DNA from 2 places in the Enemella evansiae genome. Region 2 is predicted to be linked to the other one. Evidence: riboswitches for the same ligand, from Rfam matches in the RefSeq annotation. Region 2 holds a riboswitch; the other holds the start of a gene.
What was found. Region 2 has a riboswitch for FMN ahead of ribD (bifunctional diaminohydroxyphosphoribosylaminopyrimidine deaminase/5-amino-6-(5-phosphoribosylamino)uracil reductase RibD). Riboswitches for the same ligand answer to the same signal wherever they lie in the genome.
Positions count from the first base shown of each region.

Region 1 (7,278 bases), on a different contig from region 2:
CGGCCGGTGGCGCCCCGTCGAAGGTGTCCGGGCCCTGTTCGACCCCGGGCCCGTCGAGCAACTTGTCCGCCGACCGGTCGAGTTGCTCACGCTGGGTGGGGTCGAAGGCCTGGTCGGCCGCGCCGCTGCGGGGATCCGCCGGCGGCCGGGAGGCCAGCCGACGCTCGTGTTCGGTGCGGCCGCCGATGTCGGAGACCAGGGCGTCCAGTCCGCCCTGGTCGGTCTTCGGAGCCGGCCCGGGTGCCGGATCGAGATCCAGTTCGAGCGTGAGGCCGCCCAGCCGGCGGGTCAGTGCCCGGGACAGCGCCTGCAACCGGGCCTGGGCCACCACCTGCAACTGCCGCAGCTTGGTCGGCACCTCCGCCAGTCCGAGCGGACCCAGCAGGGCGGCGGTGGCCACGGCCTTCACGCTGGCGATCAGCAGCGAGTGCAGGATCGTGTTCATCGCGTTCTTGGCGGCGGTGACGAGTTCGGCGGCCTGCTCGCAGGCCTGCGCCGCGGAGGTGCAGCCCGCACTGGTACGCCCCAGCCAGCCGCCGATCAACCCGATCCGCTGCTGGGATGCGTCACCGGCGGTGCCCTGGTGTTCGGTGGCCAGGGATCGCCCGGTCCCGGTGACCTCGGTGCCGCGCTCGGCCACGGCGGTCGCGAGCGCTCGCCAGGCCGTGCCGAGTCGACGCAGCGCGTCCTCGTCCGCCTCCGGGAAGCTGTCGGCGTACACCCACTTCGGAATCAGCGGTCCGGCCTCCGCGGTGATCGTCATGCGCCGGGTCCGCTGTTCTCGGCCTCGGTGCGGTCGTAGCCGTTGGCGGTGGCATCGAGTCGCTCGCTGAGGTCCTCGACCTGCGCGTCGGCGGTCACGGCGGCGATGATCAGGGCCAGCGCATCGGGCAGATAGGAGAGGGCGAAGGCGTTGCCGGGCGCATCCTGGCCCCAGCAGGCGGACTCGGTGCGGATATCGGTGAGGGCCGCGACGATCGCGCTCTGGGTGCCTCCGGAGTCGGCGCGCAGCGCCTCCGACGAACGACGCAGCGCCGCTGTCGAGACGAAGATCTTCTCCACGCGTACCCCTCTGGTCAGCCCCCGAACGGTCAACCGGCCCCCTTTCTACCGCGCCAACCGGTCACTGGAGGAGGCTGAGCGGAGCGGAACTATCCGGTGGAGCCACTACGGTGGTCGGGTGACTTTCCATCCCGAAGACTGGCAGCCGGTGGAGGGCTTCGACTTCACCGACATCACCTACCACCGGGCGCGCGAGGTGCCCGCGGTGCGGATCGCCTTCGATCGGCCCGAGGTGCGCAATGCCTTCCGCCCGCACACCGTCGACGAGCTCTACACCGCGCTGGATCATGCCCGGATGAGCCCGGACGTCGGCTGTGTGCTGCTGACCGGCAACGGGCCGGCCCCCAAGGATGGGGTGTGGGCGTTCTGCTCGGGTGGCGATCAGCGGATCCGTGGGCGTTCGGGATATCAGTACGCCGACGGCGAGACCGCCGACACGGTGCAGCAGGCCCGCGCGGGCCGGTTGCACATCCTGGAGGTGCAGCGGTTGATCCGGTTCATGCCGAAGCCGGTGATCGCGCTGGTCAACGGTTGGGCGGCCGGCGGCGGGCATTCGCTGCACGTGGTCTGCGATCTCACCCTGGCCAGCGCCGAGCATGCACACTTCAAGCAGACCGATGCCGACGTCGGCTCCTTCGACGCCGGCTACGGTTCGGCCTACCTGGCCCGCCAGGTGGGCCAGAAGGTGGCCCGCGAGATCTTCTTCCTGGGTGAGGAATACTCGGCCGAGGACGGTTTCCGGATGGGCACGGTGAACCGGGTCGTGCCGCACGACGAACTGGAGAAGGTCGGGCTGGACTGGGCGGCGAAGATCTGTCAGAAGTCACCCACTGCGCAGCGGATGCTGAAGTTCGCCTTCAACGCCGTCGACGATGGGCTGGTCGGCCAGCAGGTGTTCGCCGGTGAGACCACCCGGCTCGCCTACATGACCGACGAGGCCGTCGAGGGCCGCGACGCCTTCCTGGAGAAGCGCGACCCCGACTGGTCGAAGTTCCCGTACTACTTCTGATCCTGCCCTTCACGTTCCTCGAGTACCTCGCGCAGCGACCGTTCCCTTTCACGTTCCTCGAGTAGGTCGCGCAGCGACCGTGTCGAGAGGAATCCCATGCTCGCTGAGCGAGGAGGAACGGCGAGTCGAAGCCACGGCCTCAGGGTGACGATGGTTTCGACTCGTCGCTGCGCTCCTCGCTCAACCAACGTGGGGCCGCGCTCCCGTGGTCGGGGCATGGGAGTTCGGTTGGGGCATGGCACACCATGCTCGGACCGAAGGACGATGCCCCGACCGATTCAGAAGGGTGCGGGTTCGACGGATTCGCTGCTTTGGTTGGGAATCAGGGCAGGCTGCTGCTCCGGGCGAACCGGCTTCTTCGCCGTCTTCTGCTTGACCGTGTTGTCCTTGGCTGCCTCGGCTTGTTCGCGGGCTGCCTGGCGTAGGTCGCGGAGGCGTTGGTTCTTGCGGGCGCGGCGGAGTCGTTCGCGTTCGCGGGCTTCGTCGGCGGCTTGTTCGGCTTCGGCCTGTTCCTTCTCCAGCTGGGTCTGGCCGTTGCACAGGGTCTCCCGAAGCAGCTTTTCGGTCCGAGAGAGTGAAGCGGCCGGGTCGTTGATCAGGTGGTCGGGTGGTGGATGATTCCAGGTCCCGTAGCTGGTGACCCAGGCCTCCTGCCCGGCCGGGGTTTTCCAGTGGAACACCCCCGGGGAGGGTTGCTCGACCCGGAATCCGGCGTGGGTCCTGGCCCGATGCAAGGCCCGGTTCAACGGACCCAGGTTGCCCGAACTGGTCGGCCCCTCCGGGGCAGGGATCGTGTGATCCAGATCGATCCCGCGGCCGAACGCGGAGCGATTCGATCGAGGAAACATCACATACCGGTCGCGGAGCTTCACCCTCTGCGCGAGTTCGTCGCTGGGTCGGTAGGTGTTCACCATCACCGGTGCTGCCAGGTCGATCACCGGCCGCACCTTCACGGTCCCGGTGCAGCGCTCCAGCAGCTCCTTCAAGTGCTGGAGGGTGACCGGTCCGAGTGCTTCGCCTTCACCGCCGCGACGGTTGGCGAGGTCCTTCTGGTGGACGTGCAGGATCAGTTCGGCACCGTGCCGGCAGCGCTCGGAGGTGGCTGTGGCGATCTCGCCGTGCTTGTTGACCACCTCACCAGCAGGGGTGACGGTCGCACTGTCGAACAGCGAGGGTTGGAGCAGTTGCCGCGCCCGGTCCGGGTGGGCGAGGTGGCCGAGCGCTTCGGCGCGGAGTTCGTCCCTGGATGCCGTCGAGCCACCGGCTTTCAGCACGTCGGCGAGACGGTCGAGGGTGCCGTTCAACTGGGCGGCGTCACCGGCGTCGAGGTTGGCGTAGAGGTCGGTGATTCCCGGGGTGTTCCGGTTGGGGGTGAACTCGACGCGGCGTTGCTTCTTCGCGGCCTGCCGTTCGGCTTCTTTGTCGTCGTTGAGCATCAACGCCCCGACCTGGGCCTCGGTCGTCGCGACCGCGCGTTTCGGGGTGAGGTTGACCAGACGGAGTGACCAGAGGGAGTCGAACTCGCGGGCCTGGGTGAAGCTCAACTGCAACGCGGCGCGGGAGATGTCGCGGGCGACCCAGACGGGGATGTCGCAGTCCAGGGTGGCCTGCCACAGGATCGGATGCCGATGCCGCAGGTTGAGCACGTCGGCGGTCCAGACCTGCGCGGTCTCCGGTGAGCAGCCCAGCGACATCGCGAGTTCGAGGTGGAAGAACTCGGTGATGCCGGGCGTACCGTCGGCACCGGGGAACACGAGTTGTTCGCCGTGGAGGACGCGGGCGGTGAGTTCGTCGGTGTGGGTGTTGAGGCCGGAGTAGGTGTCGCAGGCGGCGGCGATCGCAACGAGGCGGCGGGCTTCGGTCTGGGCGATCTGCTCGCTTTCGGCGCGGATCGCTGCGAACACTTCGGCTCGTTCGGTGGTCATCTTTGGTCACCTCCTCTCATCTGCTACATCCAATATTAGTCACTGTGTTCGAATAACTCAAGGGGTTTGAGGAAAGTTTCTGGGTTCATCTCGACACGTCGGCCATTGCTCCGCTTCGCTGCGCATGGCCGACTACTCGATGAACGTTTGAGGGCTTGGCTTCGACTCGTCGCTGCGCTCCTCGCTCAACCGGCGCACCGGTGGACCGGGTTCATCTCGACACGGTCGCTGCGCGACCTACTCGATGAACGTGGGGGGAGTCCTCGCTGCGCGACCTGTTCGATGAACGTGGGGGAGGGGGGCGGGGTGGGTGTTGTATCGTCGTCTGTGCAAGCAACGTGCTCCGGGGTCGGTGAAAGTCCGAGCCGGCGGTGACAGTCCGCGACCCGCGTCCCTCACAGGAGGCGGCTGAGCCGGTGGAATTCCGGCACCGACGGTTAAAGTCCGGATGGGAGGCGCACGGTTCGCTCGCGTACGCCACCAGGCGGCTCGGTGCTCGGCGCCGGCACCTCGGGGCGTATGCCCGCGTTCTGCGTACCCCGGGTCACCAGGACCGGAGGAGAGAGCAGGACGTGACCGACAGTCACCACACCACGCTGCGTACCGTCGCATCCCAGCGACGCGGCGGTGGACCGGTGCTGCGGGTGTTCGCACCGGTCCTGCTCGGCCTGGTCGTGCTGTCGATCTGGCAGCTGCTCACCGCCGGCGGACGCATCCTGCCGACGCTGCTGCCCAGCCCGGCGGCGGTCTTCACCCGCTTCGCCGACGACCTGGCCGCCGGCCAGCTGCTCACCCTGACCGGTACCACGCTGGTCGAGGCGCTGCTCGGTTCCCTGCTCGCCGCCGTGATCGCGCTGCCGCTGGGCTACCTGATCGCCCACTGGCGGGTCTTCGACGCCGCGGTGTCGCCCTATCTTGCTGCCTCACAAGCGATCCCGGCCGTCGCCGTCGCGCCGCTGCTGGTCATCTGGGTCGGCTACGGACTGCTGCCGATCATGCTGCTCTGCGCCCTGCTGGTCTTCTTCCCCGTCGTGCTGTCCACGGTCCTCGGCATCCGCGGCATCCGCCGCGAGCTGATCGAGGCCGCCGAACTGGACGGCGCCGCCGGCGTACGCATGCTGCGCCACATCGAGTGGCCACTCGCCCTGCGCGCCGTGCTCACCGGCATCCGCAACGGCTTCACCCTCTCGATCACCGGTGCCGTCGTCGGCGAACTGGTGATGGGCGGCAACGGGCTGGGGATGCTGCTCTCGGTGCAGGCATCGACCGTCGACACCACCGGGCTGTTCGCCACCTTGCTGATGCTCTGCCTGCTCGCCGTCGCCATCTACCTGCTGCTGGTCGCCATCGAATGGGCCAGCGACCCGCTGCGCGATCCGCGCCGTCCACGCACCACCGCACGACCGAAGGAGACAGCATGAATCGTCGGCATTTCCTTGCCTCATTGGGGGCCGCGGCACTCGCGGCCACGGTGGCCGGGTGCAACCAGGCCACCCCCGGCAACGCTCCGGCGGGCGGCGGTGTGCCGTTGACCATCGGGTTGACCTACACCCCCGACATCCAGTTCGCGCCCTTCTATCTGGCCGAGTCCGCGGGCCATTTCGAGGCCCAGGGAGTACGCGTGACACTGCGTCACCACGGTGCCAACGAGCAACTTCTCGGCGCCCTCCAGGCCGGTACCGAGCAGCTCGTCTACGCCGGCGGCGACGAGTTGCTGCAGGCCCGCTCCCAGGGCGTCGCGGTGACCGACATCGCCACCCTCTACCAGGAGTACCCGGTGGTCGCGATCGTCCGCGAGGAGTCCCCGATCCGCTCCGCCGCCGACCTGCGCGGCCGCCGCATCGGCGTCCCGGGCCCCTACGGCGAGACCTGGTTCGGGCTGCTCGCGCTGCTCGAAACAGCGGGACTGAAGCAGAGCGACGTCCAGGTGCAGAACATCGGCTACACCCAGCAGGCGGCCCTGACCAGCAACCAGGTGGAGGTGGTGATGGGGTACGCCAACAACGACGCCGTCCGCTTCAGCCAGGCCGGGATTCCCATCCGGTCGCTGCCGCTGGCCGAGGAGCAGGCCGCGGTGCCGCTGGTCGGGGTCGGTCTGGGGGCCGCCGATCAGGTGCTGCAGACCCGGGCGGAGGATCTGCGGAAGGTGATCAACGCGGTCCGCCGCGGGATCGACGACCTGGTCGCCGACCCGAACAAGGCGGTCGAGGCCGCCAAGAAATATGTGCCGAACCTGTCGGTACCGGCGCAGCAACAGGCGGCACTGGCCACCCTGGAAGCAACCATTCCGCTGTTCGGAGACCCGGCCACCGCCGGCCAGCAGGACCCCGCCCGGTGGGAGTCGATGGCGGAGTTCATGCAGCAGATGGGCCTGCTCGCCAAGCCGGTGCCGGCCGCCGAGGCGTACACCGACACACTGCTGAACTGATCCTCAGGACTCGGACTGCTCCTGCCCCGACTTCTCCTGTTCAGCCAGGAAATCCGCCAGCTCCGCCGGGGTCGGATAGGACGGCTGCGCACCGTGCCGGGTGGTCGCGAAGGCACCCACCCGGGCCGCGAAGCGGGCCGCTTCGACCAGGTCGTCGCCCTCGGCCAGCCGGTACGCCAGCGCGCCGGTGAACGCATCGCCGGCACCGGTGCTGTCCACCGCCCGGACCCGCACACTCGGTACATGCTCGGAGCGGTCCCCGTCGATGACCAGCGCACCCTCCGCGCCCAGGGTGATCACGGCCCGCCGGATGTCCTTGCCGGCAAGGAGTTCCGCGGCACGCTCCAACGCCGCCTCCTCACCGACCAGGTCGGCCAGCTCGTGCTCGTTGACCAGCAGCACCTCGGTCGCCGCCAGCAGCTCCGGGCCCACCGGCGCCGACGGCGACAGGTTCAACAGCACCCGTACGCCCCGGCGGCTCGCCTCCTGTGCGGCGGTCAGCACCACCCGCTGATCCACCTCCAGACACAGGCAGAGCACCGCCGCGTCGGCGAAGAGTTCGTCCGCCTCGAGCACGTGCTCCACCGCGAGCTTCCCGTTGGCACCGGGGGAGATGATGATGAAGTTCTCCCCGGCATCGTCGACCGCGATCATCGCGGTCCCGGTGGCCACGCCGGCGACCGAGCGGATCCACCGCTGCTCCACCCCGGCCCGCTCCGAGGCGGCGCGCAGCAGCTCACCGTGCGGGTCGTCACCGACCAGCCCGAGCAACCCGACCCGGCCGCCGAGCCGGGCCGCCGCTGCCGCCTGATTGCTGGATTTCCCACCAGGGTTGATCTCCAGCTCCGAACCGG
Region 1 covers NZ_SNXA01000009.1:103,555-110,832, reverse strand. The annotation lists gene C8D81_RS08695 (WXG100-like domain-containing protein) at 1-763, opposite strand, end outside; gene C8D81_RS08690 (hypothetical protein) at 760-1,062, opposite strand; gene C8D81_RS08685 (1,4-dihydroxy-2-naphthoyl-CoA synthase) at 1,181-2,071, shown strand; gene C8D81_RS08680 (13E12 repeat family protein) at 2,350-3,996, opposite strand; FMN riboswitch at 4,332-4,460, shown strand; gene C8D81_RS08675 (ABC transporter permease) at 4,569-5,417, shown strand; gene C8D81_RS08670 (ABC transporter substrate-binding protein) at 5,414-6,424, shown strand; gene C8D81_RS08665 (ribokinase) at 6,428-7,278, opposite strand, start outside.
Region 1: another riboswitch for FMN. It lies ahead of C8D81_RS08675 (ABC transporter permease); the one in region 2 lies ahead of ribD (bifunctional diaminohydroxyphosphoribosylaminopyrimidine deaminase/5-amino-6-(5-phosphoribosylamino)uracil reductase RibD).

Region 2 (7,278 bases):
CGACCTGCATCGGGGTGCCCTACGTGCAGGCCAAATGGTTCCGTGGCCGGGACACCCGGGAACGCTCGAAATCCCGCTGCCCCGACGAGACCTGCTGCCGCCGGCCACCCGCGGAACTGTCCAGCGCCTGGGCCGGGCACGCCTGGCCGTCGGCACGCGCCCACTCACATCTGATGGCCGCCCTCCCCCCGGGCGCCTTCCCCGGCGTCGACGAGACCGAGGTGTACGCCTTCCTCGAGGCGCACGGGAGTTGAGTGCTCGGTGGTTGGGGCAGCAGGTTCTCACGTTCATCGAGTAGCTCGCGCAGCGAGCGTGTCGAGATGAACCCAGTTCGACCGCGCACTCGGTGGTCGGGGCATGGGAGTTCGGTTGGGGCATGACACACCATGCTCGGACCGAAGGACGATGCCCCGACCGGGGCGCGGGGGCCTGATCTGCTCGAGGTGCCACGTCACCTGCCTGCTCCCGCAAGTGTCACCGCGGTGAGGATCGCGGCCTGGGCGGCCTCGAAACCCTTGTCCTCGAGCGAATCCGGCAGACCGGCCCGGGCCAGCGCCTGCTCCTCGGTGTCACAGGTGAGCACGCCGAAACCGATCGGCGTACCGGTATCCACGCTGACCCGGGTGATCCCCAGGGTGGCCGCCTGGCAGACGTGGTCGAAGTGCGGGGTGCCACCGCGGATCACCACCCCGAGGGCGACCAGGAAGTCGTGGCCGGGTGCGAGCCGGGCGCAGGCGACCGGCAGCTCGAAACTGCCCGGCACCCGGATCACCTCACCGCTCAACCCGGCCTGCTCGAAGCCGCGGCGCGCGCCGTCGATCAGCCCGTTCATCACGACCTCATGCCAACTGCTCGCCACGATCACCCCGCGCAGTCCGCCCGCGGCCACCGGCGAGAGTTCCAGGGTGGGTGCGCCGTGTCCGCTCATGCTCGCTCCTTGAGTTCGTCGGCCGGGTGCAGCAGGGTGCGGTGCCCCAACCGTGCGGCCTTGGTCCGCAGATAGGCCAGGTTGTCGGGGTGCTGGCCGGCCCGCAGTGGTCTGGTCTCGGCGACCTCGATGCCGGCCTCGGTGAGACCGGCGGCCTTGGCGGGATTGTTGCTGAGCAATGAGATCCGGTCGATGCCGAGATCGCCCAGGATCGCTGCCGCAGCGCCGTACTCACGCGCATCGACCGGCAGCCCGAGCCGGGTCTGGGCCTGCACGGTGTCGGCACCCGCGTCCTGTTCGGCGTACGCCCGCAGCTTGTCCAGCAGACCGACCCCGCGGCCCTCGTGGCCACCCAGATAGATCACCAGCCCACCGGCCGCCGCCACCTCCGCGAGGGCAGCGTCGAGTTGTGGCCCGCAGTCACAGCGCTGCGATCCGAACACGTCCCCGGTGAGACACTCCGAATGCACCCGGACCAGCGGCTGCGGACCGAACCGGTCGGTGTGCAGCACCAGATGCTCGGCACCGGTCAGCAGGTCCCGATAGCCACGGGCCGCGAATTCTCCTTGTGCGGTGGGGATCCGTGTCTCGGCGACCAGCTCGACCCGATCGTGGCAGCGGCGCCAGGCCGCCAGGTCGGCGATGGTGAGCACCCCCAGGCCCGACCGCTCGGCCAGCGCCCGGATGGCGTCGGTGCGCATCATCGTGCCGTCGTCGTTGACGAGTTCGGCGATCGCGCCGACCGGGGCGAGGCCCGCCAGCCGGCACAGATCCACCGCGGCCTCGGTGTGACCGCGACGGGTCAGCACGCCACCGTCGCGGGCCCGCAAGGGCACCACGTGGCCCGGGCGGATCAGATCCGCCGGACCCGCCTCACCGTGACCGGCGGCGGCCAGCGTGCGCAGCGTGTGCGCCCGGTCGGCGGCGCTGATCCCGGTGCCGACACCGGTGGCCGCATCCACGGTGATCGTGTACGCCGTCCGCAACGGGTCGCGGTTGTCGGGCACCATCAGCGGCAGCTCCAACCGGTCGGCGAGCTCGCCGCTGAGCGGGGCGCAGACGTATCCCGAACTGTGCCGGATCGTCCACGCCAGCCACCCGTCGCTGAGGGTGTCGGCGGCCAGCACGATGTCGCCCTCGTTCTCCCGGTCCGCGTCGTCGGTCACCAGTACCGGCCGGCCGGCGCGCAGGGCGTCGAGCGCGGCGGGAACGTCGAGGTCCACCGCGGTCCGGTGCGCTCGGGCGCGTGGGCGCGCGGTCACCCGCAGATCGACACCGACCGGGGTGACGTCGACCTGATCGAAGCGCAGGATCTCCGCCATGGTGGGGATTCCCAGCTCGTCGACCGCGGGCCGTCCCTCGCCGAGCAGGGCCGGGGCCAGATAGCCGATCAGCTCATCGACCAACCCCGCGCGCCAGAACGCGGCCGCGACCCGGGGCCCGCCCTCGAGCCAGAGGTGGCGGATGCCACGCGCGTGCAGTTCGGCGAGCGCGCGCTCCGGATCGCGGTGCCGCAGCAGCAGGGTTTCCGCGGCCTCATCGAGGACCCGCGCGGTGGCCGGGATCGGCCGCTCGCCGAGCACGACGCGCAGTGGTTGCCCATCCTGCAGGGTGCCGTCCGGATGCCGGGCGGTGAGCCACGGGTCGTCGGCCAGCACGGTCCCGGTACCGACCAGGATCGCGTCGCACTCGGACCGCTGTCGCCCGACCTCGGCGCGGGCCTCGGGCCCGGTGATCCACCGGCTGCTGCCATCGGCCGCGGCGGATCGCCCGTCGAGCGTGGCGGCGTACTTCCAGGTGACGAAGGGGCGCTGATTGCGGACCGCGAATTCCCAATGGGGGTTGAGATCCGCGGCGTCGATGTCCAACCGGGCCACCGCCACGCCGGCGTCGGTCAGGCGTTGCGCACCGCCGGCGGCGGCCGGATTCGGATCGGACCGCGCATACACCACCCGTGCGATGCCCGCCTCGATCAGTGCCCGCACACAGGGGCCGGTGCGCCCGGTATGGGCACAGGGTTCCAGGGTGACGTACGCCGTGCCACCCCGTGCGCTGGCCCCGGCCGCCCGCAGTGCGGCGATCTCGGCGTGTTCGGTGCCGGCGCCACGGTGCCAGCCCTCGCCCACCACCGATCCCGCCGGGTCACAGATCACCGCACCCACCCGCGGATTCGGGTCCGGCAGCGGGCCGTGCAGGGCGAGCGCGGCGGCGCGCCGGAGCAGGCGCAGGTCGAGCCACATCTCGGTCTGGGATGTCATGGATCCTCCCGGTCGTCGAACATGACTCCGGGGGTCGGGTGCAGGAAAGCACCAGCAGCGGTCGGCACTGGCCGACCGTCACGCGCTGCCTCCCATCCGGACTTTCACCGTCGGTCCTGGAATTCCACCAGGTCAACCGGCCACTGGCTGTGGCCGGGTCGTGGACTGTCACCACCGGTTCGGAATTGCACCGACCCCGGAGCGCGTGCGACCACTATGGCAGAGGATTCCCAACCAGGGAATGGGCTGGTGTCACAAGTCACGCGCCGCGATCTGTTTCTCGAGGTACTTGGCGAGCACGTCGACCTCGAGATTCACCGTCTCCCCGGGTTGTTTGCCGCCGAGGGTGGTGAGCGCCAGCGTGGTCGGGATCAGCGAGACCTCGAAGGTGTCGTCGGTGACCGCCGAGACGGTCAACGAGATCCCGTCGACGGTGATCGATCCCTTGTGCACAACGTATCGTGCCAGCTCGGCGGGCAGCTCGATGCCAACCACCTCCCAGTCCTGACCGGGCGTACGCGACACGATCCGCGCGGTGCCGTCCACATGGCCCTGGACGATGTGGCCGCCGAATCGGCCGTTGGCGGCCATCGCACGCTCCAGATTCACCCGGCTGCCGGGCACCAGGTCACCGAGGCTGCTGTGGTTGAGCGTCTCGGCCATCACATCGACCGCGAACGTCTCCGCGTCGCGGTCGGTGACGGTGAGACAGACCCCGTTCACCGCGATCGAGGCACCGTGGCTCGCATCGCTCACCACCAGTGGCCCGCGGATCCGCAGCACGGCCGATTCGCCCCGATCGTCGAGTTCGACGATCTCACCCAGTTCTTCGACAATTCCGGTGAACACCCGCTCAGCGTAACGGCCCCTCGATCACCGGTCCTGGGTCCGCCACCAGGCGAGCAGGTCCGCGTCGAGGGCGGCGGATTCCTGCATCGGCAGGGAATGGGTGGCATTCGGGAAGATCCGGATCGTACCCTGCGGCAGCAGCTGCCGGGCGCGTTGCACGGCGGCATCGCCACCCACCAACGATTTCCGACCGGCGACCGCGAGATAGATCGGCATCCGCAACCCCCGGATCTGTTCGTCGGTGAGCGGGCTCGGCATCGGCATCGCCTGCCGATAGTGCTGGGTGCCGGCGGCGATCATCTCCCCCACCGGACCGGCGGTCTTCAGCTCGGTCGGATCGACGCCACCGATCTCGGCCAACCCACGGTCGCGCCACGACTGCGGCAGGAACGGGACGTTGACCGGGATGCTCCAGAAGATCACCGAGGCCGGCAGCTGGCCATAGGTGAGCACCGGTTCGAGCTGGGTCAGACTGGCCACCCGCTCCGGGCGGTGGAGGGCCAGGGCGGTGGCGGTGGCCGCGCCGAAGGAGTGGCCGACCACGTGCACCCGTGGCACCTCGAGCGCATCCAGCACCTCGGTGAGCCACCGTGCGTGATCGGCGGTGCTGGTCAGCGGAATGCGCTGCACCGACTGACCGGCGTCGCCGACGGCGTCGACCGCGATCACCGGGCGTTCGGCCATCACGTCGCGCAGATTGGCATCCCAGGCGGGCGTACCCGATCCCCAACCCGGGGTGAGCAGCACCGGCACCAGCCCGGTCAGCTCCGGACGGGTCCACTGGGTCACCCGGACCGAGCCGAAGGTGGTGGGGATGTCCCGGATCGTCGTGGGGGTTGGCATCGCGGCGAGTGCTGCGGCGTACGCCGAGTCGTAGGCACGCGCCCCCTCGATGCCGTCGAACCGGCCGACCTGCGGTTGCGGGTTCGCCAGGCCAATCACCTTGTCGGTGAGCAGCAGCGCGCACGCGACGATCAACAGCGCCCACGGCCAGCGGCGCCTGCGCGCACCTTCGGTCTTCTTCACGACATTCCTCATCCCTGCAGTTGACAATACAGTCGTATCGTAACACAGAGCGATACGGTCGTACTGTTACGATGCCGGCATGCCACGCCAGGTCGACCACGACGCCCGCCGCACCGAGATCGTGCAGGGGGTGTGGCTGGTGATCGCCCGGGACGGGCTCGCCGCGGTGTCGATGCGCACCGTGGCCGCCGCGGCCGGGGTCTCGGTCGGCCGGATCCAGCACTACTTCGCCAGCAAGGAGGAGCTGCTGCGGGTGAGCGCCCGGGCGATGATCGAGGCCGGCGCCGACCGATACCGCGAGGACACCGAGCAGGCCTCCCCCGCCGGCCGGTTGCGGGAGGCACTCGGCCACCCGATCCGGCGCGCCGCCGAACCCGGGCCGGGGGTCTCGATCTGGTACGCCTACCTGACCGCGGCCGCCACCGATGCCGAGATCGCGGCCATCCTCGCCGAAGGCAAGCGGGGGCAGGAGACGCTGGTGGCCGGCCTGCTGGGCGAGCTGGGTACGCCGAAACGCTCGGCCCTGCGGGACGCACGCGCACTGATCGCGCTGGCGGACGGATTGACCGAGCGCGTGCTGATCGGGGACCTGACCACCCGCGAGGCGCTGGCAGTGCTGACCTCCCGCCTGCCCGGTTGAACCGCGGTACGGACAACACCTCCCCCGATCGGACAACACCGGTCCGCCCCGATCACCGGTTTCTGCAGTCAGGATGGGAAAAGGAGGTATTCCCATGTCCGACACCCTGTCCTTCCAGCGCCATCAGTCCGAGCTGATCGGCCCACCCGAACCACCGCCGGCGCGCAACGGCCAGTCCTACACCGACGACGACCACGAGACGATGGTCACGATGGCCCGGGAGGGCGCCCCGGTGGAGGCGATCGCGCGAAAGCTGCAACGTCAGCCCGCTGCACTGCTGGTGCGGATGCGCAAACTCTTGCCACCCGCCCAGCGACACTGCCCGACCGACCGGGTGCTGCCGGCACTGCAGGCCGCCGCCGACCGGCCCGACTACGACTGGCGGGTCGTGGTGCTGGAATCGCCTCCCCCGCCGCCGGTGCAGAAGGTGATCCGGGCCGGCATCGAGGGCCTCGACACCGACCAGCTGCTGCTGATCACCCACGCCGTCGGCGTGCTCCGCGAGCCCGGGACCGAGGAGTTGGTGCAGGAGCTGGCAACCGCGGTGTGCGAGCGCGGGTTGACCCGTTCCCTGATGGAGCAGCATCTGTCCCTGCTCCGCCGCACCGACCGGGGCTCCCTGGCCAACGACCGGGACGTGGCCGACGCCTGGGTCGCGGACCTGACCGGTGACCGGATCCAGCATCCCGATCGCTGGTCCTGGCAGTACGCCGACTGGGCCGAGCCGGACGATCCGTACCGGTGAGTCACACCTGAGCCACCCCACAGCTCGACCAGTGTCGACGCACCACACGGTGACTAGAATTCGCACCGTGGCTGACATCACCGTGCTGGGCGACACACTCGCGGGAATGGCTGCCTGCGTACGGTTGGCGAAGGTCGGGCACCGGGTCACCCTGGTCCGCTCGGACCCGACCCCGCGGCACGACCTGCCCGAGGTGTTCACCTTCCCCGCCCCCTGGCGTGACCTGTTCAAGAAGTCCGGACGCATCCTCGCCGCCGAACTCGCCCAGGCAAGCCTGGAACTCACCCCGGTCGACACCCGCCCGGTGGCCGGGTTGGACCTGCCGGCCGAGCGCGGCGCGCAGTGGCGGCTGCTGGTCGACGAGTTCGGCCCGCCGGTGGCCGCGCGGTGGCGGGACCTGCTCGATGCCCTGGACGAGGTCTGGCAGGTACGCCGACCGCTCGGCCTGGAGCGGGAGTTCGACAAGGTCGCGTTCCGCTCCGCCCGCCGCGAACTGTGGGTGGGGCGGACGGTCGCGGACCTGGCCACCGACTTCGACCATCCGGTGCTGTCGGAGGTGATCCGCGACGCCGCCGAGGGCGAGCCGCGACACTCCCCCGCCAGTGACGCCGTCTGGTTGAGCGTCGAACGGACCTTCGGACTCTGGCAGGTCACCCACGCCGACGGTACGCCGGCCGGTTCGGTGGCGCTGATCGACGCGCTCACCCGCCGCCTGGACGCCCGCGGCGTACAGCTGGTCGAGTCGCCACCCGACGGCGCCGACGCGACGATCACCGCAACCGGCACGATCCCCGGCGGCCTGCGCGGGCCGAAGCCGTGGTGGCGGCGTACC
Region 2 covers NZ_SNXA01000008.1:1,530,376-1,537,653, forward strand. The annotation lists gene C8D81_RS07845 (helix-turn-helix domain-containing protein) at 1-254, shown strand, start outside; gene ribH (6,7-dimethyl-8-ribityllumazine synthase) at 452-928, opposite strand; gene ribB (3,4-dihydroxy-2-butanone-4-phosphate synthase) at 925-2,151, opposite strand; partial or broken gene ribD (bifunctional diaminohydroxyphosphoribosylaminopyrimidine deaminase/5-amino-6-(5-phosphoribosylamino)uracil reductase RibD) at 2,203-3,186, opposite strand; FMN riboswitch at 3,265-3,395, opposite strand; gene C8D81_RS07860 (riboflavin synthase) at 3,439-4,035, opposite strand; gene C8D81_RS07865 (alpha/beta fold hydrolase) at 4,060-5,061, opposite strand; gene C8D81_RS07870 (TetR/AcrR family transcriptional regulator) at 5,141-5,701, shown strand; gene C8D81_RS07875 (hypothetical protein) at 5,796-6,446, shown strand; gene C8D81_RS07880 (hypothetical protein) at 6,514-7,278, shown strand, end outside.